Regions from separate parts of the Streptomyces sp. NPDC043738 genome, predicted to be linked through region 3. Evidence: riboswitches for the same ligand, from Rfam matches in the RefSeq annotation. Region 3 holds a riboswitch; each other region holds the start of a gene.
What was found. A riboswitch is a leader RNA that binds a small molecule or an ion and turns the genes downstream of it on or off. The one in region 3 is predicted to bind cobalamin.
Positions count from the first base shown of each region.

Region 1: another riboswitch for cobalamin. It lies ahead of metE (5-methyltetrahydropteroyltriglutamate--homocysteine S-methyltransferase); the one in region 3 lies ahead of AC0680_RS29715 (cobalamin biosynthesis protein).
Region 2: another riboswitch for cobalamin. It lies ahead of nicT (Nickel transporter NicT); the one in region 3 lies ahead of AC0680_RS29715 (cobalamin biosynthesis protein).
Region 4: another riboswitch for cobalamin. It lies ahead of AC0680_RS34330 (ribonucleoside-diphosphate reductase subunit alpha); the one in region 3 lies ahead of AC0680_RS29715 (cobalamin biosynthesis protein).

Region 1 covers NZ_JBWKCJ010000007.1:86,886-92,717, reverse strand. The annotation lists gene AC0680_RS12245 (hypothetical protein) at 1-210, opposite strand, end outside; gene metE (5-methyltetrahydropteroyltriglutamate--homocysteine S-methyltransferase) at 393-2,711, opposite strand; cobalamin riboswitch at 2,877-3,098, opposite strand; gene AC0680_RS12235 (3-hydroxybutyryl-CoA dehydrogenase) at 3,292-4,161, opposite strand; gene aceB (malate synthase A) at 4,158-5,756, opposite strand.
Region 2 covers NZ_JBWKCJ010000018.1:140,020-145,851, forward strand. The annotation lists gene AC0680_RS23515 (tautomerase family protein) at 6-221, shown strand; one part of gene AC0680_RS23520 (IS5 family transposase) at 266-659, shown strand; one part of gene AC0680_RS23520 (IS5 family transposase) at 659-1,140, shown strand; gene AC0680_RS23525 (VOC family protein) at 1,567-2,067, shown strand; gene nicT (Nickel transporter NicT) at 2,095-3,246, opposite strand; cobalamin riboswitch at 3,278-3,492, opposite strand; gene AC0680_RS23535 (alpha/beta fold hydrolase) at 3,621-4,469, opposite strand; gene AC0680_RS23540 (MarR family winged helix-turn-helix transcriptional regulator) at 4,545-5,207, opposite strand; gene AC0680_RS23545 (hypothetical protein) at 5,378-5,818, shown strand; gene AC0680_RS23550 (nucleoside/nucleotide kinase family protein) at 5,772-5,832, opposite strand, start outside.
Region 3 covers NZ_JBWKCJ010000028.1:67,820-73,651, reverse strand. The annotation lists gene AC0680_RS29725 (putative cobaltochelatase) at 1-1,456, opposite strand, end outside; gene AC0680_RS29720 (cobyric acid synthase) at 1,506-3,068, opposite strand; gene AC0680_RS29715 (cobalamin biosynthesis protein) at 3,065-4,051, opposite strand; cobalamin riboswitch at 4,181-4,329, opposite strand; gene AC0680_RS29710 (hypothetical protein) at 4,534-4,971, shown strand; gene AC0680_RS29705 (caspase family protein) at 4,977-5,832, shown strand, end outside.
Region 4 covers NZ_JBWKCJ010000040.1:23,438-29,269, forward strand. The annotation lists gene AC0680_RS34330 (ribonucleoside-diphosphate reductase subunit alpha) at 1-2,160, opposite strand, end outside; cobalamin riboswitch at 2,323-2,473, opposite strand; gene AC0680_RS34335 (GNAT family N-acetyltransferase) at 2,600-3,103, opposite strand; gene AC0680_RS34340 (Uma2 family endonuclease) at 3,213-3,800, shown strand; gene mctP (monocarboxylate uptake permease MctP) at 3,882-5,561, opposite strand; gene AC0680_RS34350 (DUF3311 domain-containing protein) at 5,567-5,827, opposite strand.

The DNA.
Region 1 (5,832 bases), on a different contig from region 3:
GACCTGCTCGTGCCGCGTGGCGACGCCGACCACTTGGAGGTCGACGAGCTCACCCGGCCGCTCGCCGTCGGACTGGAACAGCAGCTGCGTCTTCTTCCCGGCGCGACTGCCGTCGTCGGCCGCTGCGCTGCCGGCCGCGCCGACAGCGCACACCACCATCCCGCCGCACACCGCGACGGCGGTGCCGATCGCGATACGTGACCAACCCACGGTGCTTCCCCCTTGACGGCCTTTCCAGGAAAGAGGGGATCGGCGCCCGATCGGTTGCGGGCGTCGAGGGGATCGCAGTTCCCGTGCTCGGCCGGGGAGGCCCGCCGCGCAGGAGGACTGCCCCTCGGCGTCGGTGTCGGGGCCGGGGCACCCGTGGCCCCGGCCCCTCGGGAGCCGTCCGGTCAGGACGCGGGCAGCTCACCGCGGACGGTGCGGGCCGCGGCCACCAGGTTCTCCAGGGAAGCCCGGGTCTCGGGCCAGCCCCGGGTCTTCAGACCGCAGTCGGGGTTCACCCACAGCCGCTCGGCGGGGATGGCCTTCAGTCCGGTGCGCAGCAGTTCGGCCGCCTCCTGCGGACTCGGCACGCGTGGTGAGTGGATGTCGTACACGCCGGGCCCGGCCTCGCGCGGATAGCCGTGGGCGGCCAGTTCGCGGGCGACCTGCATGTGGGAACGGGCGGCCTCCAGGCTGATGACGTCGGCGTCGAGGTCGTCGATGGCCTGGACGATGTCGCCGAACTCGGCGTAGCACATGTGGGTGTGGATCTGGGTGTCCGGGCGGACGCCGCTGGTGGTGATCCGGAACGCCTCCGTGGCCCAGGCCAGGTAGGCGGGGCGGTCACCGGTGCGCAGCGGCAGGGTCTCGCGCAGCGCCGGCTCGTCCACCTGGATGACGGATGTGCCGGCCGCCTCCAGGTCGCCCACCTCGTCGCGCAGGGCCAGGGCGACCTGGCGGGCGGTGTCGCCCAGGGGCTGGTCGTCGCGGACGAAGGACCAGGCGAGCATGGTGACCGGGCCGGTCAGCATGCCCTTGACCGGGCGGTCGGTGAGGGACTGGGCGTAGGCCGTCCAACGCACCGTCATCGGCTCGGGGCGGGAGATGTCGCCGGCCAGGATCGGCGGGCGGACGTAGCGGGTGCCGTAGGACTGGACCCAGCCGTGCTGTGTGGCGAGGTAGCCGGTGAGCTGTTCGGCGAAGTACTGGACCATGTCGTTGCGTTCGGCCTCGCCGTGGACGAGGACGTCCAGACCGGCCTTCTCCTGGAAGGCGAGCACCTCCTGGATCTCGGCCTTGATCCGCTCCTCGTACCCGGCCGTGTCGATCCGGCCCGCGCGCAGGTCGGCCCGTGCGGTGCGCAGTTCGCCGGTCTGCGGGAAGGAGCCGATGGTCGTGGTCGGCAGCAACGGCAGGCGCAGGTGGGCGCGTTGGGCCGTGGTCCGTTCGGCGTAGGGCTGCGAGCGGCGGGCGTCGCTCTCGGTGATCGCGGCGGTCCGGGTGCGGACGGCCGGGTCGTGGGTGATGGGGGAGTGGGCCCGGGAAGCCAGGGCGGCCCGGTTCGCGGCCAGTTGGGCGGTGATGGCGCCGGTGCCGCGGGTCAGGCCCTTGGCGAGGGTGACGATCTCGGCCGTCTTCTGACGGGCGAACGCGAGCCAGCGCAGGACCTGCGGTTCGATGTCCCGCTCGGCCGCCGCGTCGAGGGGCACGTGCAGCAGTGAGCAGGAGGCCGACACATCGACCCGGTCGGCCAGGCCGAGGAGGGTGCCGAGCGTGGCGAGGGACTTCTCCAGGTCGTTGACCCAGATGTTGCGGCCGTTGACGACGCCGGCGACCAGTCGCCTGCCCGGCAGTCCGCCGACGGCCGCAAGCGCCTCCAGGTTGGCGGCGGCGGCTTCGGTGAAGTCCAGCGCGAGCCCCTCGACCGGAGCCTTGGCCAGTACGGGCAGGGCATCGCCCAGGCGGTCGAAGTAGGAGGCGACGAGCAGCTGGGGCCGGTCGGTGAGGGCGCCGAGTTCGCGGTAGGCGCGGGCGGCGCTGTGGAGCTCGGCCGGGGTGCGGTCCTGGACGAGGGCGGGCTCGTCCAGCTGCACCCACTCGGCACCGGCGGCGCGCAGATCGGCGAGGACCTCGGCGTACACGGGCAGCAGGCGGTCCAGGAGGGTCAGCGGGTCGAAGCCGGCGGCCACGCCGGGCGCGGGCTTGGCCAGCAGCAGATAGGTGACGGGACCGACCAGGACCGGCCGGGCCGTCAGACCCAGTGCCAGGGCCTCCGTCAGCTCGGTCACCTGCTTGGTGGAGTCGGCGGTGAACGTCGTGTCAGGGCCCAACTCGGGCACCAGGTAGTGGTAGTTGGTGTCGAACCACTTGGTCATCTCCAGTGGCGCGACATCCTGCGTGCCACGCGCCATGGCGAAGTAGCCGTCGAGCGGATCGGCCGCGACGGCGGCCCGGTGGCGGTCGGGGATCGCGCCGACCATGACGGTGGTGTCCAGGACGTGGTCGTAGTACGAGAAGTCGCCGGTCGGAACCTCGTCGAGGCCGGCTCCGGCCAGCTGCTGCCAGCTGGTGCGGCGCAGTTCGGCGGCGGTGGCGCGGAGGGCGTCGGCGGTGACGCGGCCCTTCCAGTAGCCCTCGATCGACTTCTTCAGTTCCCGGTCGGGGCCCTGGCGCGGGTAGCCGTACACGGTGGCCCGTGCTGCCGCGGCCGCGGACTTGGTGTTCACGGAGATCTCCTTCGCGAGACGAATCCCTGAGATCCCGGCGACGGGACGAAGGCGCGAAGGGGTGGCAGACCAGGCGGTACGACCTCGCGCGGCATGGCGCGGTGCTCCGCCTGGTGTGTACGCCGACCCGCCCTCGAGGTCACCGGGATGTCCGGATGCGAGTCGTTCGCACCCGGGCAGATGGCAGGTCTTCGGACTCGCGGGCACGTCCTCACGGGGGAGGACACCTAATGGCCGTCGCTTCCCAGGCCCTCTCGTCGGACCCAGTGCGTATGACGGCGGTCGTTCCCGCTCACCGCTGCGGGGCAGTCCCGGATTCCCACCGGGTTCCCTCTTGCGACGCATCCCGCCTGGCGGACGGGGCGAACCAGCTGCACTGGTCAGCCTAAGGGCCGTCCGGTGATGCGGTACGTCCAGGTCGATCATTCGGAAGGTGAGGTGAGACACGCGGTCGGCAGGTGTGAGGCACGACGAGGGCGGGAAACGCCGCACATGCGTTTCCCGCCCTCCTGTGAGCAGCCGCCGGAACCCTCCACCGGCGGTGCGGTCCGGGCCCCTCAGCCCGGCCGGACCAGATCCCTCAGTTCTGGTCGTACTGGTGGAACCCCCGGCCGGCCTTGCGGCCCAGCAGCCCCGCCTCGACCATCCGCTGGAGCAGCGGGGGAGGGGCGTAGAGGGGTTCCTTGAACTCGTCGTAGAGCGACTCGGCGATCGAGGCGACGGTGTCCAGCCCGATCAGGTCGGCGAGTCTGAGCGGCCCCATGGGGTGGGCGCAGCCCAGCTCCATGCCGGTGTCGATGTCCGCTGCGGTGGCGAAGCCCGACTCCGCCATACGGATCGCCGCGAGCAGATACGGGACGAGCAGCGCGTTGACGACGAAGCCGGCCCGGTCCTGGGAGCGCACGACCGTTTTGCCCAGGACGCCGGTGGCGAACTCCGCCACGAGGGTGACCGTTTCCGGGGCCGTGTGCAGGGAGGTCACGATCTCCACCAGCGGCAGCACCGGGACGGGGTTGAAGAAGTGCAGTCCCACGACCCGGTCGGCGCGGCCGGTGGCCATGCCCAGGCGCATGACGGGGAGGGAGGAGGTGTTGGTCGCCAGCACCGCCCCGGGATCCTCGACGATCTTGTCCAGCGCGGCGAACACCTCCGTCTTGGCGTCGGCGTTCTCGACCACGGCCTCGATGACCAACTGCCGGTCGGCCAGGTCCTCCAGGCTGCCGGTGAACCGCAGGCGGGCGAGTGCCCGTCGGGCCGCGGCCGGCTCCAGCTTCCCCCGTTGGACGGCGCGTTCCAGCGAGGCGGCCACCCGCTCCCGCGCGGCCCGGGCGGCCGTGGCGTCGGCCTCACAGACCACGGTGTCGAGACCGGCCCGCGCACACACCTCGGCGATGCCCGCGCCCATCTGGCCGCCGCCGACCACCCCGACGCGCCGGATGCCCGCGCTCATGACCGGGTCTCCCCATTCCGCACGAGGTGGCGGGAGTAGGCGTCCGGAGTGAAGAAGCCCGGCAACTCGCGGGCCAGCGCGTTGCGTTCGAACAGATCCCGCACCGCGTCGAGGTCTGCCCACGGGTACTCGGCGCCGAGCGCGGCGAGTTCCTCGTCGAGCAGCCGCAGGACCGTCTCGCGGTCGACGACCCGGTGGCGCAGCCACTGCCAGATCTGCACGCGGGCGATCTCGGCGGTGGCGGCGTCCTCCATCAGGCCGTACAGGGCGACCGCCCCCTGGCCGCGCAGCCAGGCGGCGAAGTAGCGCAGGGCGACGGCGACGTTGGCGCGTATCCCCTCCGCCGTGGGCGGACCGCTGATGCGGCGCACCGAGAGCAGGTCCGCGGCGCTCACCGCCACGTCGTCGCGGGTACGGTCGATCTGGTGCGGCCGGTCGCCGAGAACGCCGTCGAACACCTCGCGGCACAGGGGGACGAGGCCGGGGTGGGCCACCCAGGAGCCGTCGAAGCCGTCCTCGGCCTCGCGCTCCTTGTCCAGCCGGACCTTGGCCAGCGTCGCCTCGTCGGCGGCCGGGTCTTTGCTCGGCACCCGCGCCGCCATGCCTCCGATCGCAGGGGCGCCCCGCTTGTGGCAGGTGCGCACCAGCAGTTCGGTGTACGCCCGAAGGAAGGGCGCGGTCATGGTCACCTTCGCCCGGTCCGGCAGCAGGAAGCCGGTGCGGTGCCCCAAGGTCTTGATCAGGCTGAACAGGTAGTCCCGGCGGCCGGCGTTGAGGCCGGAGCTGTGCTCGCGCAGCTCGTGGAGGATCTCCTCCATCTCGAAGGCGGCGGTGATCGTCTCGATGAGCACGGTGGCGCGGATCGTGCCGCGGGGGATGCCGAGCAGCTCCTGGGCGAGGACGAACACGTCGTTCCACAGCCGGGCCTCGTAGCGGTTCTCCAGCTTCGGCAGGTAGAAGTACGGGCCGTGGCCGGCGTCGATCTGGCGCTGCGCGCAGTGGAAGAAGTAAAGGCCGAAGTCGACGAGCGCGGCGGGCACCGGTCCGCCGGCGAACTCCAGGTGCCCCTCGTCGAGATGCCAGCCGCGCGGTCGGACGACGATGGTGGCGAGCCGGTCGCGGTCGGCGAGCCGGTACTCCTTGCCGTCGGCACTGGTGAAGTCGATGCGCCGGTCGATGGCGTCGAGCAGGTTCAGCTGGCCGCCGATGACGTTCTCCCAGGTGGGGGCGGTGGCGTCCGCGAAGTCCGCCATCCACACCTGGGCGCCGGAGTTGAGCGCGTTGACCGTCATGCGCCGGTCCGGCGGGCCGGTGATCTCGACGCGGCGGTCGGTCAGGCCCGGAGCCGGCGCGGCCACCCGCCATGACGGGTCGGCGCGCACGGCGGAGGTGACCAGCGGGAAGTCGAGCGGGGAACCGGCGGCCAGGCGCAGGGCCTGCCGACGGCGTTCCTTCAGCAGGTCCTGCCGCCGCTCGGCGAAGGCGGTGGCCAGTTGTCCGAGGAAGTCCAGGGCGGCGGGGGTGAGGATCTCGTCGTGACGGTCGCCCGGGGCGGCGAGGACGCGGACGCGGTGGGCGAGGGCGCTGGTGGTCATCGGGTTCTCCTGCGGGAGGGAGCGGAGCGGGGGTCGGACGGGGACGGTCGTACGACCCCCGCTCGGCCGGGGACGG
Region 2 (5,832 bases), on a different contig from region 3:
ATCCGATGCCATTCATCGACATCAAGGTGATCGCCGGAGTATTCACCCCCGAAGAGAAGCAGAAGATGGTCGAGGATGTCTCCGAGGCGTTGATCGCCATCGAAGGCGAGGCATTGCGACCGGTGACGCATGTGGTGGTCACCGAGACGCCCAGCGGCGAATGGGCGGTCGGTGGTAAAGCCCTGACCGCCGAGGACGTTCGGGCCAAGAGGGCCGGCTAGGGTCTGTTGCGAAAGTTGATCTTGTTCGCTGATGATCACGTCTCATGGGACGTGGGGATCTGACGAACGGCCAGTGGGCCCGGCTTGAACCGTTGCTGCCGCAGGGCATCAAGCCGGGCCGTCCGCAGGTGTGGACGCGGCGGCAGTTGATAGACGGCATACGGTGGCGGACCCGCACCGGTGCTCCCTGGCGTGATGTGCCGGAGCGGTACGGGCCATGGGACCGGGTCTATGACCTGTTCCGCCGCTGGCAGCGGGACGGGACGTGGGCTCGGATCGTCACGCAGCTCCAGGCCGAGGCTGACGCGAAGGGGATGATCACCTGGGACGTGAATGTCGACTCCACGGTCTGCCGTGCCCACCAGCACGCGGCTGGGGCGGTGAAAAGGGGGATCTCCAGAAGGAACCGCCCGGCGGGATCACCGTCGAGCCGGCCGACCACGGACTCGGACGCTCCCGGGGCGGACTGACCAGCAAGATTCACCTCGCGGTCGAGCAGGGCCAGAAGCCGTTGGCGGTGGTGGTCACTGCCGGGCAGCGGGGCGATTCCCCTCAGTTCGAGCCTGTCCTGGAAGCAATCCGGGTGCCCAGACTCAGCCGGGGACGGCCACGCAAGAGGCCGGATCGAGTGCGCGCTGACAAGGCGTACGACTCCCGCAAGAACCGCTCCTACCTGCGCAGACGCGGCATCAAAGCGACGATCCCGGTCCCCGCGGACCGCGTCCGCAACCGGCAGAAGCGCGGCTCGCGCGGCGGACGGCCACCGACGTTCGACAAGACCGACTACAAGCAGCGGCACGCGGTCGAGTGCGGAATCAACCGACTCAAGCGGCACCGCGCGGTCGCCACGAGATACGACAAACTCGCCGTCCGCTACGAATCAACTGTGCTGGTCGCAGTCCTCAACGAGTGGCTGTGACCAGCACTTTCACAACACGCCCTAGGGCCTGCCCCATCGGACACCCCTGGCCCAGCCGGTAGGTGTCCTCGAGTTCCTGCCGGGCGCCAGGCGGCGGCGCATCCGTGACCTGGCGGCCTCCTTCCCCGAGCCATCGGCCTGGTGGCCCGGCCTCTCCTGTCAAGGAGCAGGTTCGAATCCTGTCGTGCCCACCAGTGGTGGACCGCGAGGTCAGTGGCCCCCGACTCGGTTGAGTCGGGGGCCGTTTTCGTGCCCGGTGGCGGTGGGGTGGCGCGGGTGGGAGCGCTCCGGGGGCTGCTGGGGGGACTGCTGGGGGGCTGTTGTTTGTGGTGTGTGGGGGTGTATCGTCGGTTGTAGTTTGAACTTTCAAGTAAGTGTGGCGAATGATCCACGCGGTGTCGTGGTGGAAGATCGGAGAGCGGGTTCATGGCCGTACGACGGCTCAATCACGCGGTGTTGTACGTCCGGGACGTGGCGCGGGCTGTTGCTTTTTACGGTGAGGCGCTGGGGCTCACCGTGGATGTGGAGATACCGGGGCGGGCGGCCTTCCTCAGTGCGCCCGGCTCGCTGAACGATCACGACCTGGGGCTGTTCGCGGTGGGGGCGGACGCGCCGGGGCCGGAGACCGGACGGGTCGGGCTGTACCACCTGGCCTGGGAGGTCGGCACGCTCGGCGAACTCGCCGCGACCGAGGCGCGGCTCGGTGAGCGCGGCGCACTGGTCGGCGCCACCGACCACCTCGTCTCCAAGTCCCTGTACGCCAAGGACCCGGACGGCAACGAGTTCGAGGTGATGTGGCGGGTTCCGCGGGAGGACTGGCCGGGGCCGGAGGAGGCGGACCGGCTGCGGCCGCTGGATCTGGCGGTGGCGCTCAGGCGCTGGGGGCCGGACCTGGTGACGGGCGCCGCGGCCGGCTCGGCCACGTGAGGTGAGGCGCGGCCCGCGCGCCGTGCCTCAGGAGTCCGACGCCGCTGCCGCCCGCTCTGCCGCCTTCGCCCGGTCTGCCGCCTCCGCGCGCTGCGCCCAGCGCTTCTCCACGCCGCTCAGTCGCCAGTACGCCAGCGCCGCGGCCCACACCACGACGAACAGGCCGACGATGATGAAGCCGACATTGTCGAGGTCGAGGGTGGAGATCCAGCCGGTCAGCGGGTCGTCGAGGGCGAGTTTGTCGTGCAGCACGGTCACCAGCTCGATCGTGCCGATGAAGAAGGCGACGGCGATCGACAGTCCGGTGATGGTGAGGTTGTAGTAGACCTTGCGCACCGGGTTGGAGAACGCCCACTGGTAGGCGAAGTTCATGAACGTGCCGTCGAGGGTGTCGAACAGGCTCATCCCGGCGGCGAACAGCAGCGGCAGGCACAGGATCGCGTACCACGGCACGCCGGCCGCGGCGCCGCTGCCCGCCATCACCATCAGGGTCACCTCGGTCGCGGTGTCGAAGCCGAGCCCGAAGAGGAAGCCGAGCGGGAACATCTGGCCGGGGCGCGAGATCGAGCGGGTGAAGCGTCCCAGGAAGCGGTTCATGAAGCCGCGCGAATCGAGGCGCTGCTCCAGCTCGGCCTCGTCGTACCGGCCGTCGCGCATACCGCGGAAGACCCGCCAGATCCCGGCCAGCGCGATGAGGTTGAGGGCGGCGATGAGGTAGAGGAACGTCCCCGAGACCGTGGTGCCGATGGTGCCGAGGATCTGGTGGGTACGGGATTCGTCGTTGAGCAGGGTGCCCGCGAGCTGGGCGCCGCCCGCCACCAGGGCGGCCATCGCGACCACCACGCTGGAGTGGCCGAGCGCGAACCAGAAGCCCACCGAGACCGGCCGCTTGCCGTCGGCCATCAACTTGCGGGTGGTGTTGTCGATCGCGGCGATGTGGTCGGCATCGAAGGCGTGCCGCATGCCGAGGGTGTATGCGGTGATGCCGAGTCCGGCGCCGAAGACCTGGCTGCCCACGGAGTAGTGGTGCGGGACGACGAGCAGGAAGAGCACGCCGAAGGCGACGACGTGCAGGCCGGCTATGACGGCCATCAGGCCGGCGGTACGGAGGGTGTCCTGCCGGCGCCAGCGGAACGCGGCGGGGGCAGGGGTGTTCGGGGTATCGGTGGACAGGGCCATCCGGCGGTCACGCTCCAGCACCTCGTGGATCAGTTCGTGAGATGCCGTGGCCGGTCTCCTGGCTTACGGGTGCACGCGTCCGTCCCCGCCTTCCCGGCCGCGGGCTGCGGTCAGTGGCGCCGTACGCGCGCCGTGCGCATACGGAAAGGGCTGGAAACTCCCCGATCACAGTGGCGAGGGCCGCTCCGGCCTGGGACACAAGGTCCGGCACCGGTCTTCCCGAACACCACGGCTCGATCACTCTATCTGCCGAGGAGGGCGGGTGTGCCGAGGAGGACGGGGGGAGGTGCGGGCCAGTGGCAGTGGACTCGCGGCCGGTGGTCGCCGGGAGGGCCGGCGCTCCGCTTCGGGGTCGGTGGGCCAGGGACGCCGGGTCAGTAGTCCAAGGACGAGAGGAAGGCGTGCAGTTCGCGGTCGAAGAGCCCGGTGTTCTCCAGATTGACCATATGGGCCGCGCCCGGTATTCGGACTCTTCGGGCGCCGGGGACGGCCAGCGCTATGGCATGGGCGTTGGCGGAGATGTCCGCACTGTCGAGGTCGCCGTCGAACACGACCGTCGGCACCCGGATCTCGCCCAGGCGGTCCGCGGCCCCGACCTCAAGGGGCATCCCGGCGCCCAGCCCATCGGCATGCACCTCCACATTGGCCGCGGCCGAGGCGCGCATCCGCTCGCGGAACCCCGGGTGCACGGCGGATGGTTCGCGATGCGGACCGTCCACCCACATCCGCAGGAAGTGCTCGACATAGCGATCCGCGCCGTCCGGTGCGCCGATGGCCGCGACCTGCTCCTTGATGTGCTCCAGCACGAAGGGGTCGGTGAAGGGGCGGCCGCTGATGCCGGGGGAGGCGAGCGCGAGGGCCGTCACCCGGTCCGGGTGGGCTATCGCGGTGTCGAGGGCGACCCGCGAACCGTGTGAGAGGCCGACGAGGACGGCGCTGGGGGCGTCGAGCGCGTCCAGGAGGGTGCACAGGTCGTCGTGGTTGGCGTAGTCCCCGTCCACCGTGGAGGACAGGCCGTGGCCGCGGAAGTCGTAGCGGATCGCGCGGAGGCCGGAGTTCACCAGCCAGGTGAACTGTTCGTCCCACATGTGCTGGTCGAGCATGCCGCCGTGCAGCAGTACCACCGCGGGGCCCGAGCCGGCCGTCTCATAGAACAGCTCGCCGTCGTCGACCGGCACGAGGCCGTTGTCGACCTCGGACCAGTCGGTGATTGCTCGGGTCATGCTCCGGACCGTCCTTTGTGCGTGGAGTGCGTGGAGTGCGTGGGGGATGGGGGCGGGTGGGGTGATTGGGGTTGGTCAGGCGAGCTTTGTGACGTTGTTGGTGGTGGTGGCGTGTGTGTTGTTTCTGTTTTTGATGCCGGTGTTGTCGTTACTGCCGCTGGTGTCAGTTTTATCCGGTGGACTGTGTGAGCCGTTCGCCAGGTGCCGGAATTCCTCACCGAGTCGGTCGAGCACGTGCAGGGCCGTGCGGACGTCCTCGGCGGGCAGGTCGGCCAGCCGCTGTCGCAGCTCCCTCGCCTCGAACTCCTGGATCCCGCGTATCGCCGCCGCGCCCTCGGTGGTGAGCTCGATCAGGGAAGAGCGGCGGTGTGCGGGGTTGGGGGCCGTCACGACCAGGCCCAGCTCCGCGGCGTGGTTCACCCAGCGCTGCACCGGCTGTCTGTCGAGCCCCATCGAACGGGCCAACTGCGGCACGGTCCTGGGCCCTTCGCTGCGCAGGGCGTCCAGCAGCGCGTGTTCACCGGCGGTCATGCCCGTGCCCGTCAGCTCGCGCTCCACCGCGCGGACGACCGTCCGGTGCAGCGGCCATAGGCGTCTGATGACGCCGTACAGCAGGTCCTCGGCGGTAGTGGGTCCATCGGCGCCCACCCTGTCGGCGTCGCGCGCGGTGGAACTGTGCGCTCCGGCGCCGTTTTCGCCGGTGTCATGCTCTGCGGCATCCCCCTCATTGACACTCATGATGTCATGATGACATCGGTGATGTCGTTTGGGAAGGGGCTTGGCGCGGAAAGGAGTTGATGGCGGAAGGAGCTGAGGAGGGAGAGGAGCGGTGAGCAGTGCCGCGGGTGACGGGCGCGGCGGGGAGCGTGCGGGCGATGTGTGATGGGTGAGGGAGAGCGTGAGGGCGGATGAAGGTCGGTCTGTTGCGTGCGGTCGGGGTGGTCACGGCGGTGTACAGGGTGGCGGTGACGGCGGTGCCCGATCTGCTGGCGCGGCCTTCGGGGCTGGTCGACGGTGAGGGAAGGGTCGAGCCGGCCACCCGGATCTCGTTGCGCCCGCTGGCCTGGCGGGAAGTGGCCAGCGGGCTCGCACTCGCGCTGGCGCCCGAGGGTCCGGCGCTGCGCACCGCCGCGTACATGAGGATCGCGGCGGATCTCGGGGACGCCGTTCTGGTCGGTGCGACGCTGCCGGGCCGGGACCGGAGGGGGAGGGCGGCCGCGGCGTCCGTGGGATGGGGTGCGCTGTCGGTGGTCGGTCTGCTGGTCGGCGGGCGGCGACAGGGGGGCAGCCGCCGGACGGGGGTCAGTCGTCGGACGGGGGCGGGGCCGTTTCGGGGGCGAAGGAGATGACGAGGTCGGCGCGG
Region 3 (5,832 bases):
GCGCCGCGGCCTGCACGGTCGCGGCCAGGTGCAGCTTGCCCAGGGCGCCCCGGGGGCGGCGGGCCCCGGTCGTCCGGCCGTGCGCGGTACGGGCACGGGAGCGGCGGCCGTCGGCGCCCTCGCCCAGGCCCGGTACGTCCAGCCGGCGCGTCCGGAACGGCTCGGCGGCCCTGACGGCCGGCTTCTCACCGGCCGCGCCCGCCTGAGGCCGGGGCTCGGGCTCTGATGTCTCGGGCGCCTGAGGGGACTCGGGGGCCTGCGGGGCCTGGCGCTCCTGCTGGTGCGGCAGTTCGGCCTCCGGCTGCTGCGCCGACTCCTGCGGCCCGCCCTCCTGAGGCGGCGGCGCACCGCCCGGACCGCCCCCGTCGGGGCCGCCGTCCGGACCGTCCGGCTCCGGGTCGTCCTCGCCGTCGGCGCCCTCGTCCGCCCCGCCGAACTCCTCCAGCGTCCGGTCGAGCTTGTCCTCGTCCAGGCCGGGGGCGTCGAACGGATTGCGGCGCCGGCGGTGCGGCAGCGCCAGCAGCGCCGCCTGCCGGACGTCCTCCTCCTGGACGTCCGTGCGCCCCGCCCAGGCGGCCAGGGCCGTGGCGGTGCGCGCCATCACGATGTCCGCGCGCATCCCGTCCACCTCGAAGGCGGCACAGGTCGCCGCGATCTGGCGGAGCGCCGCGTCCCCCAGCACCACGTGCGCCAGCAGCTCCCGGGCGGCGGCGATGCGCGCGCGCAACCCGTCCTCCTCGGCCGCCCAGCGCGCCGCGAAGCCGGCCGGGTCCGCGTCGTACGCCAGCCGCCGGCGGACCACCTCCACCCGCTGCTCCGGCTCGCGCGAGGCCGCGACCTCGACCGTGAGCCCGAACCGGTCCAGCAACTGCGGCCGCAGCTCGCCCTCTTCGGGGTTCATGGTGCCCACGAGCAGGAAGCGGGCCGCGTGCCGTACCGAGACGCCCTCACGCTCGACGTAGGAGGCGCCCATGGCGGCGGCGTCCAGCAGCAGGTCCACCAGGTGGTCGTGGAGGAGGTTGACCTCGTCGACGTACAGGATGCCGCGGTGCGCGTCCGCCAGCAGTCCCGGCTCGAAGGCCTTCACACCCTCCGACAGGGCCCGTTCGATGTCCAGCGCGCCGACCAGCCGGTCCTCGGAGGCGCCGACGGGCAGCTCGACCATGCGCGTCGGGCGCTGCTCGACGGCGCCCGGCTCGTGCGGCCCGTCAGGGCAGCCGGGGTCGGGTGCGGTGGGCGCGCAGGCGAAGCGGCAGCCGCCGACCACGTCGACGGCCGGCATCAGGGCCGACAGCGCGCGCACCGCGGTGGACTTGGCGGTGCCCTTCTCGCCGCGCACCAGCACCCCGCCGACCGCGGGGCTCACCGCGTTGAGCAGCAGCGCCAGCCGCAGATCGTCCATCCCGACGACCGCGGTGAAGGGGTACTGCGGGGTCGTGTTGTGCACCGTTGTCATGCCTTGTCATCCTCCACGTCGCCGGCCCGATCCGTCCCATGCGTACCCCTCATGGCGCCCCCGGAGGCACGAACGGCAGCCCCTCCGGCACCCCTTCCTCGATCAGCCGCCACAGCGCGTCCGTGTCCGCGTGCTCCTCGATCAGATCGCCCAGCCGGTCCAGCTGCTCCTCGCGCAGCGCGGCGAAGCGGGTGTCGGGGGCCGGCACGAAGGCCCGCCCCGCGTCGGCCGCCACCCGCCGCAGGAACGCCCGGCGGAAGCCGTCGCTCTCCAGCGAGCCGTGCCAGTGCGTGCCCCACACGGAGCCGACCCGGCAGCCGTCCAGGCCGTGCCCTTCGTCATCGGAGAAGAACGCCTCGCCGCCGGTCACTTCGGCGACGCCGTGGTGGATCTCGTACCCCTCCACCGGCTCGCCCAGCGCCCGCCCGGCCGGCCGCGCGAGGGTCTTCTCCGCCGCGAACCGCACCCGTACGGGCAGCAGCCCCAGCCCCTCGACCGTGCCCGCCTTCGACTCGACCTCGTCCTCGATGCGCTCGCCCAGCATCTGGAAGCCGCCACAGACGCCCAGCACCGGGCGGCCCTCGGCGGCCCGGCGGGCGATCGCGTCCGCCAGGCCGCGCTCGCGCAGCCACGCAAGCGCCCGCACCGTGCCCCGGGTCCCCGGCAGCACCACCAGATCCGCGTCGGCCAGCTCCTCGGCCCGGTCCACGAACCGCACCACCACGCCCGGTTCGGCGGCCAGCGCGTCCACGTCCGTGAAGTTCGACATCAGCGGTACGGCGGCGACCGCGACCCGCAGCACATCGGCGCCGTGCGGCGGCGCCACCACGCTTTCGCGCACCGTGCCGCGCAGAGACACCCGCAGGCCGTCCTCCTCGTCGATGCCCAGCCCGTGCGCGAAGGGCAGCACGCCCAGCGTCGGCCGCCCGCTCAGGCGCCGCATCATCTCCAGGCCGGGCTCCAACAGCGTCACATCGCCCCGGAACTTGTTGACGAGGTACCCCGCCACCAGCGCCTGGTCCTCCTTCGACAGCAGCGCGGTGGTGCCGAAGAAGGACGCGAACACCCCGCCGCGGTCGATGTCGCCGACCACGACGACCGGTATCCGGGCGGCCCGGGCGATGCCCATGTTGACGATGTCGGTGCGCCGCAGGTTGATCTCGGCGGGGCTGCCGGCGCCCTCGCAGATCACCGCGTCATGGGTACGCCGCAGCTCGGCCAGGCAGTCGGTCACCGTGCCGAGCAACTGCTCCTGCCGGCCCGCGTGGTAGCCACGGGCACTGAGCTCACCGACCGGCTTGCCCAGCAGCACCACCTGGCTGCTGCGGTCGCCGCCCGGCTTGAGCAGCACGGGGTTCATCAGCGCGGTCGGCTCCACCCGCGCCGCGGCGGCCTGCATCGCCTGGGCCCGGCCGATCTCCGCGCCCTCGCGCGTGACGAACGAGTTCAGCGACATGTTCTGCGCCTTGAAGGGCGCCACGCGCACGCCCTGCCGTACCAGCCAGCGGCAGATTCCCGCCGTCACCACGCTCTTGCCGGCGTCCGACGTCGTACCGGCCACCAACAGGCCCCCGCCGACGGTCCCGCCGGACGCCTTGCTCCGCCCGTTCACCGGCTCTTCCTCCCGCTCCCGCGGCGCGCCGCCGCGCTCCTGTGCCGCACCGCGCCCGCCACCAGCCGTCCTGCCACCGTCGTCGCCAGCGCCAGCGCGCTCACCTTCCGCGACAGCCGTACCGCCCGCTCGATGTCGCCGGCCGCGACCGGCCGCGCCCCGCCGTTGAGCACCGGGCGGTGCTCGACCCGCCCGCCGTACGCCAGCGTGCCGCCCAGCCGTACGCCCAGCGCACCCGCGAACGACGCCTCCACCGGGCCCGCGTTGGGGCTCGGGTGCGCCCCGCCGTCGGCCCGCCAGGCCCGCAGCGCGCCGCGCCGGTCGGGGCCGGCGAGCACGGCCAGGGTGGCGGTCAGCCGGGAGCCGGGCCAGCCGGCGAGGTCGTCGAGCCGGGCCGAGGCCCAGCCGAAGCGGCGGTAGCGCGGCGACTTGTGACCCACCATCGCGTCCAGCGTGTTCACCGCACGGAACGCCACCAGGCCGGGCACCCCGCCGAGCGCGCCCCACACCAGGGCACCCACCACCGCGTCCGAGGTGTTCTCGGCGACCGACTCCACCACCGCGCGGGCCAACTGAGGCCCGTCCAGCGCCTGCGGATCACGCCCGCACAGATGCGGCAGCCGCTCCCGGGCCACGTCCAGGTCGCCCGCCGTGAGCGCCCCGCCGACGGCCCGTGCCTCCCGGCCCAGCGAGGTGCCGCCCAGCACGGCCCAGACCGTCGCCGCGGTCAGCGCGACGCGGGCCCCGCGGGAGCGTCCCGCGGCGCGCCGCAGCAGGGCGGCCCCGGCGGCCGCACCGCCCGCGCACAGCACGGCATGTGCCGCGCCGTACCCGCGGTGGTCGCGCCACAGCCGGCGCTCCACGGCGCCCGCGGCCCGGCCGAACGCGGCCACCGGATGGCCGCGCCGCGGATCCGCCGCGATCAGGTCGGCGAGAAAGCCCAGGGCCGCGCCGCACGCGTATCCCGCGTGTTCGCCGCGCATCGGGTCAGGCCGCCGTCAGGCCTCGAAGGGGCCCTGCGGGGCCGTGCAGTGGTGCTCTCGAAGGGCGGCCGGGCATGGCGGTATGTCCTCACTCAGGGTCCGCGCCCTGGCTCGACGTGACGGCGACAGGAGTCTCCTGGCTCCCGGATCGGCGTGGCCCCCGGCCTTCCAGTCCTGGTACGCCGTCAGGCGTACGCGAGGCGGACCGTGGCCTTCGCTGGAGGAACGCTCCCCGGTGACAGTGGCGGGACCGCGCCGGATTCTCACCGGACTTCCTCATCTGTCGCCGATTGGCTCCGGCAGTCCACCACGCCCTGCGAAGGCCCGTCAACTCACCCTTGACCTGCGACGCTGCCCCGTGGCACGCGCTGTGGCACACGCCACAGGGTGGCGGCCGCGTCACAGACGGTTGCCTGTGCCCCTGATCCCACGTCACTATCAGTTGCACGGTGGCGAAGGGGCCGCCGGAAGGGGGCTGGGGGATGCCGGAGAGCGCCGGTCATCACGAGATCCGCATCAGGATCACGGGGACGAACAATCCGCAGCAGGACATCGACGACCTCCAGGTGTGGCTGGAGCGCGAACCGTGGCTGAGCCGCCGGGAACACGCCTGGGAGCAGCGGCCGCGCCCCGCCCACGAAGCGGCCGGCACCGGCGGTGCCGACCCGGCCGGACCGGGCGACATGGCCGTGGGAGTGGACGACCTGATCCTGGTGATCGTCGGCGCGGTCGCCGCCGAGGTCACCAAGGGGCTGGGCATCGCCCTGCGCGAGTGGCTGCGGCGCCGCAAGGAGGAGCGGGCCGAGGGCGAGGCGCCCGCCGTCGACGCCGGCACGGGCGGTGAGCTGCAGGCGGTCGGCGACACCGAACGCCCCGATCCGGGCGGACCGACGCGCGGGGGCGGCACCGGCGAGGGCTGACCCGGATGTCCGAATACGACGCGCGGGGAAAGATCAACCGGGCGCTGCTGGTCTGTGTCCACGACTACACCACGCTGACCGGCCTGCCCGCGGTGGAGGACAACGCCCCCGAGTTGCGGCGGGCACTGACCGCCACCGACCTGTTCACCGCCGACGAGGTCACGGTCTGCCGCCCCACGGAGCCCTGGGAGCTGGGACAGGCCCTCAAGACCGCCGCCGACGAGGCGCGCGGTCTGCTGCTGGTGCACTTCTCCGGCCACGGCCGGGTCCGCAGCGACGGCGGCGATCTGCAGCTGATGGTCGGCGCCTCCGTGCCCCGGCAGAGCCACACCACCGTCTCCTGGCAGGACATGGTGCTCTCCTGCCTCGACAACGCACGGGCCGAGCGCATCGTGATCGTCCTGGAGTGCTGCTACGCCGGCAACGCCGACGGAGCCTTCCACTCCCTGCGCAAGCCCATGTCGCTGCTGATGGCCGCCCAGCCCAACCGCCGGATCTTCAGCGGCGACGAACCGGCCGGCGGCAGCCTCTTCACCCGGGCCATGGTGGAGGTCCTCGAACACGGCATCCCCGGGCGGCGCTTCGTCGCCTTCGAGGACCTCGTACGGGAGCTGCGCACCCGGCTCGCCGACGAGCGGACCCCGATGGGCGACGTCTGGGAGCCGCGCTCCGCGAAGCAGAACACCCTCGACGACGTCGTCCTGTCCTTCGCCACCCCAGAGGTCCGGCTCCCGACGCCGCCGCGGGTCCGCTTACGCCGCTGGTTCAACCAGCACCTCCGGCGCCGGCTGCGGCTCCTGCTCTCGCTGGGCACCGTCCTCGCGCTCACCGCCGCCACACTGCTCACCCTGCACGCGCTGC
Region 4 (5,832 bases), on a different contig from region 3:
GGCGCGCTGCGGGATCTCCCAGGCGGTGCGGTACAGCGCCCGGACCTCCTCGGGGATCCAGTCGACGTCCTGCACCGAGCCGTTCGCCTCGCGCAGCGCGTCACGGGTCCGCGCGTCCCACAGCCCCAGGGCCTTGAGCTCCTCGATCAGATACGCGTTGACCTGGAGGAACTCACCCGACAGCGTCTCGCGCTTGAAGAGGTTGGAGACCTGCGGCTCGATGCACTCGTACACGCCCGCGATCGAGGCGATGGTCGCGGTCGGCGCGATCGCCAGCAGCAGCGAGTTGCGCATCCCGGTCGTGGCGATCCTGGTGCGCAGCGCCGCCCAGCGGTCCGCCCAGCGGGGCTCGGCGTTGGGGTAGTGGTCGGGGTGCAGCACACCGCGGGCGGTGCGGGTCGCCGACCAGGCCGGGTGCGGGCCGTGCCGCTCGGCGAGAGCGGCGGACGCCTCGTACGCGGCGAGCATGATCCGCTCGGAGATCCGGGTCGACAGCTCCCGCGCCTCGGCCGAGTCGAAGGGCAGCCGCAGCCGGAAGAAGACGTCCTGCAGGCCCATCAGGCCCAGACCCACCGGGCGCCAGCGGGAGTTGGAGGCCCCGGCCTGCTCGGTCGGGTAGAAGTTGATGTCCACGACCCGGTCGAGGAAGGTGACGGCGGTACGGACCGTGGCGTCCAGCTTCTCCCAGTCCATCGCCTCCTCCCAGCCGGCGGCCTCGTTGCCCAGGTGGGCGGCGAGGTTGACCGACCCCAGGTTGCAGACCGCGGTCTCCCCGTCGTCGGTCACCTCCAGGATCTCCGTGCACAGGTTGGAGGAGTGCACGACCTGGCCGGGCTCGGCGGTCTGGTTGGCGGTGCGGTTGGCGGCGTCCTTGAACGTCATCCAGCCGTTGCCGGTCTGCGCCAGGGTGCGCATCATGCGGGAGTACAGCACCCGGGCCGGGATCTGCTTGAGCGCCCGGCCCTCGGCCTCGGCCCTGCGGTAGGCGGCGTCGAACTCCTCGCCCCACAGGTCCACCAGCTCCGGGGCGTCCGAGGGGGAGAACAGCGACCAGTCGGCGTCCGCCTCCACCCGGCGCATGAACTCGTCCGGGATCCAGTGCGCGATGTTCAGGTTGTGGGTGCGGCGGGCCTCCTCACCGGTGTTGTCGCGCAGCTCCAGGAACTCCTCGATGTCGGCGTGCCAGGTCTCCAGGTAGACGCAGGCGGCGCCCTTGCGCCGGCCGCCCTGGTTCACGGCCGCGACCGAGGCGTCCAGGGTGCGCAGGAAGGGCACGATGCCGTTGGAGTGCCCGTTGGTGCCGCGGATCAGCGAACCGCGGGCGCGGATACGGGAGTAGGACAGGCCGATGCCACCGGCGTGCTTGGACAGCCGCGCCACCTGGTGGTAGCGGTCGTAGATCGAGTCCAGCTCGTCCAGCGGCGAGTCCAGCAGGTAGCAGGACGACATCTGCGGGTGGCGGGTGCCGGAGTTGAACAGCGTGGGGGAGGAGGGCAGGTACGACAGCGAGCTGGTGAGGCCGTACAGCTCGGCGACGTCGTCCAGGGCGCGCTCGCTGCCGTCCTCGGCGAGGCCGCAGGCCACCCGCAGCAGGAAGTGCTGGGGCGTCTCGACGACCTGGCGGGTGGTGGGGTGGCGCAGCAGGTAGCGCGAGTGCAGCGTGCGCAGCCCGAAGTACCCGAACCGGTCGTCGGCCCCGTCGGCGAGCGCCTGGTCGACCAGGGCGTCCAGCCGGGCGGCGTGGGTCCGTACGAACTCCGCGGTCTCGTCGGCGATCAGCCCCTCGCGGTGGCCGACTTCGACGGAGGCGGAGAAGGCGACCGCCCCCTGTTCGGCCGCCTCCTCCGAGATCGAGAGGGTGAGCAGCCGCGCGGCGAGCTTGGAGTACTGCGGCTCGTCACCGATCAGCCCGGCCGCGGCCTCGATGGCCAGCGACCGCAGTTCGGACTCGCCCGCGCCCTCGTACCGGCCGCGCAGGGCGGCGGCGGCCACCTTGCCGGGGTCGGTCGCGGTCAGGTCCTCGGTCAGCTTCGTCAGGGTGCGCAGCAGCGCGACGCCCGGACCGTCCTGCCCGGCCTCGCCCGGACCGCCGGCGGGCGTGGTCACCGCAGGCTGCACGACCTCGGCGTCTGACGCGGGTTCCGTTGGCGCGATGGTCACGTGATGCTCTCCCTCACTCGGCGGGGGCCAGGAGGGGCGGGGCGCGACGGCCGCACGCGCGCGTGCGGCACCCCGTGACGGCCAGGGGTGCGCGGGCACACCGCGCGGCGTCCACCGGCCCAACCCTCGGGGCCCGGACGTATCGACGTCCGCACCGATGGCGGTGCGGGCGTACCGTCGGCAGGTCCTCGGACTTCACGGGCGCGCGGCAGGGCCCTCATCGGGCCACTGGGCGCGCTCTTACACCGTTGCGGGACAGTTCCGGATTCCCACCGGATTCCCCTGCGGCGACAGCGAGGACGAGCATACATCTTGTGCTGCTCCCCGCGTGCACCCCCACATCTTGTGTCGCCACCTCATACCACTCCGACAGGTGTGCGAAGTGCCAGGGGGCGGGGGAGCGCCCGGAACGGCCCTCAGGCCGGGCCTGGAGCGCCTTTCAGGCCACGTCCCGCGCGAACGCCCAGAGAGTGATCCCCGGTACCGGTTCCCAGTCCCGCTCTTCCGCGCGCGCGAACCCCAGCCTGCGGTAGAGCCGGTGCGCGGGCAGTACGTGCCGCGGCGTGGACAGCACCATGCCGCTCAGCCCGAGTGCCCGCGCCCGCTCCAGACACGCCGCCACCAACGCCTCCCCGACCCCTCGTCCGCGCCCCTCGGGCCGCACCGCGAGCATCCGGAACTCGCCCTCCCCGGGCCCCGCCAGCTCCGCATACGGACTCCCGTACGCGGAGAAGGTGACCGTCCCCACCACCCGCTCGTCCGGCCCCTCCACGGCCACCAACACCTCGGCCTGCTCCGCCCGTTCCGCCACCTCCCGCAGCTTCGCCGCGTAGGCGTCGCGCTCCCCGGATACCAGCAGCCCATCGGCCAGATAGACCGCCACCAGCAACTCCCCGACCGCACCGAACTCCGCCTGGCGCACGGGCCTGATCGTGATGTCCATGGGGTCAAGTGTGGGGGGCGGGGCCGACGGCGGGGTGGGTGTCGGCGGGCTCGGCTATCGTCGGTTCCGCACCTCCCTGCTCCGCCCGTTGGAAGAAGGAGAAGGCCCGATGACCGCGCTTGCCGACCGGCCACACGTCATGGAGACGGAGCACTTCGAAGAGGCCGCCCGGATACTCAGCCGCCTGGAGAAAGGCGCTCGGCTGGAATTCATCGACGGGAAGGTCAGGAGCAAGCCGATGCCGGACGGGGCCCACGGGCGCATCATTCAGTGGCTGACGCGCATCTGTTTGCAGCAGCGGCCCGAACTCTGGCTCAACCCCGACCAAGGTCTCAAGGTGCAGGAGTACCGCGCAGGCCGCGCCCGGCCGGACGGCACGCTCGCACACATGGACGCCTTCAACGTCTCGGGCGAGTGGGCAGACCCCGATGCCGTACTCATGGTCGTCGAGGTGACCTCCCACGACTCCGACACCCATCAGCGCGACAGGGTGGAGAAGCCTCGCGCCTATGCGGAGACCGGTATCCCGCTCTATCTGCTGATCGACCGGCAAGCTTGCGAGGTATTGGTCCACAGCCAGCCTGACGGGGTCCGCTACGAGACGGTCAACACCGTTCCCTACGGCAAGCCCCTGCTTCTGCCCGACCCGGTGAACATCACCCTTGAAACCGAGGCTCTGAAGGACTGGGCGGACTGACCGCCCCACCTCCGACAAGCGAACGGGCCGCCGCGCCCAGGAGGAGCGCGACGGCCCGTAGCCGCAAGCGAGCCGGTGGCGTCAGTGCCCCGCCGGTGCCCCCGCCGTAGCAGGCGGCAGCTCCGCCGAGACGCCCTCGTCGCCGGCGTCCGCGGTGTAGTCGCCGGGGCTGGTCTCGTCGACGCCCTCAGGGGCCTTCATGGCCTTCAGGGCGAACGTCAGCACGACCGTCACCACGACGTTCAGGACGAAGGCGGTCAGGCCGATGTAGCCGATCTCGCCGATGCCGGGGATCTCCTTGCTGGAGCCGCCGAAGTGGGCCTGGGTCGGGCTGGCGACGCCGTACGCCGCGAGCGTGCCGTAGAGCATGCCGGCCGCCCAGCCGGTCAGCAGCGCCCAGCGGTGGAACCAGCGGGTGAACAGGCCGCCGACCAGGGCCGGCATGGTCTGCAGGATCCAGATGCCGCCCAGCAGCTGGAAGTTGATCGCGACGGTCTTGTCCATGGTGAGGACGAAGATCAGGGCGCCGACCTTGACCAGCAGGGAGACCAGCTTGGCGACCTTGTGCTCCTGCTCGGGCGTGGCGCCGGGCTTGAGGAAGTCCTTGTAGACGTTGCGGGTGAACAGGTTGGCCGCGGCGATCGACATGATGGCCGCCGGGACCAGCGCGCCGATGCCGATCGCGGCGAACGCGACGCCGGAGAACCAGCTGGGGAACATGTCCTCGAACAGCTGCGGGATGGCCAGCTGCGGGTTGCCCTGGATGTCCGTACCGGCCTTGACGGCCATGAAGCCGAGCAGCGCCAGGAAGCCCAGCATCAGGGAGTACAGCGGCAGGATCGTGGTGTTGCGGCGGATCACGTTGCGGCTGCGCGAGGAGAGCGTGGCGGTGATCGAGTGCGGGTACATGAAGAGCGCCAGCGCCGAGCCGAGCGCCAGGGTCGCGTACGCCCACTGTGCGTTGGGCCCGCTGGTCAGCTCGCCGCGCGGCTTGCCGGGGACGGCGCCGGGCTCGGCGAACGCCTTGCCGGCCGCGTCGAAGATCCCGTCGAAACCACCCAGTTTGATCGGGATGTAGACGATCGCCACGATGATGACCAGGTAGATCAGCCCGTCCTTGACGAAGGCGATCAGGGCGGGCGCGCGCAGGCCGGAGGAGTAGGTGTACGCGGCCAGCACCGCGAAGGCGATCAGCAGCGGCAGGTCCTTGACGAACCAGTTGGTGTGCGCGCCGCCGCCGATGCCCATCACGTCCAGGACGGCCTGGATGCCGACCAGTTGGAGCGCGATGTACGGCATCGTGGCGAGGATGCCGGTGAGCGCCACGGCCAGCGACAGGCCCTTGGAGCCGAAACGGCCGCGGACGAAGTCGGAGGTGGTGACGTAGCCGTGCTTGTGCGAGACCGACCACAGGCGGGGCAGGAAGGTGAAGATGAGGGGGTAGACCAGGATGGTGTACGGGACGGCGAAGAAGCCGGCCGCGCCCGCCGCGTAGATCGCCGCCGGTACGGCCACGAAGGTGTACGCGGTGTAGAGGTCGCCGCCCAGCAGGAACCACGTCACCCAGGTGCCGAAGCTCCGGCCGCCCAGGCCCCATTCGTCGAGGTTGGCGGACTGCTCGGCCTTGCGCCAGCGGGCGGCCAGGAACCCCATGACCGTCACGGCCAGGAAGAAGAAGACGAACACGGCGAGCGCCACGCCGTTGACGCCCTGGGTCGAGGAGGCCGCGAGCGCGGTGGAGGCGCCCGGTGCGGAGATCACGTCGGTCACTGGTCCGCACCGCCCTTGCGGGCGCGCTGCTCACGCTGCACGAGCTTGTACGCCACCGTCGTCAGCGCCGTCGAGATCAGCACCCACAGCATCTGGTACCAGTAGAAGAACGGGATCCCGATGAGCGTGGGCTCGATCCGGGCGTAGGAACTCACCCACAGCGTCGCCACGAACGGAGCGAGCAGGCACAGTCCGGCCACCACACGTGTGGGTGTGACGACGGGTCTGCTGCTGGGGGATTCGGCTGGCTCTGGCATCGCGT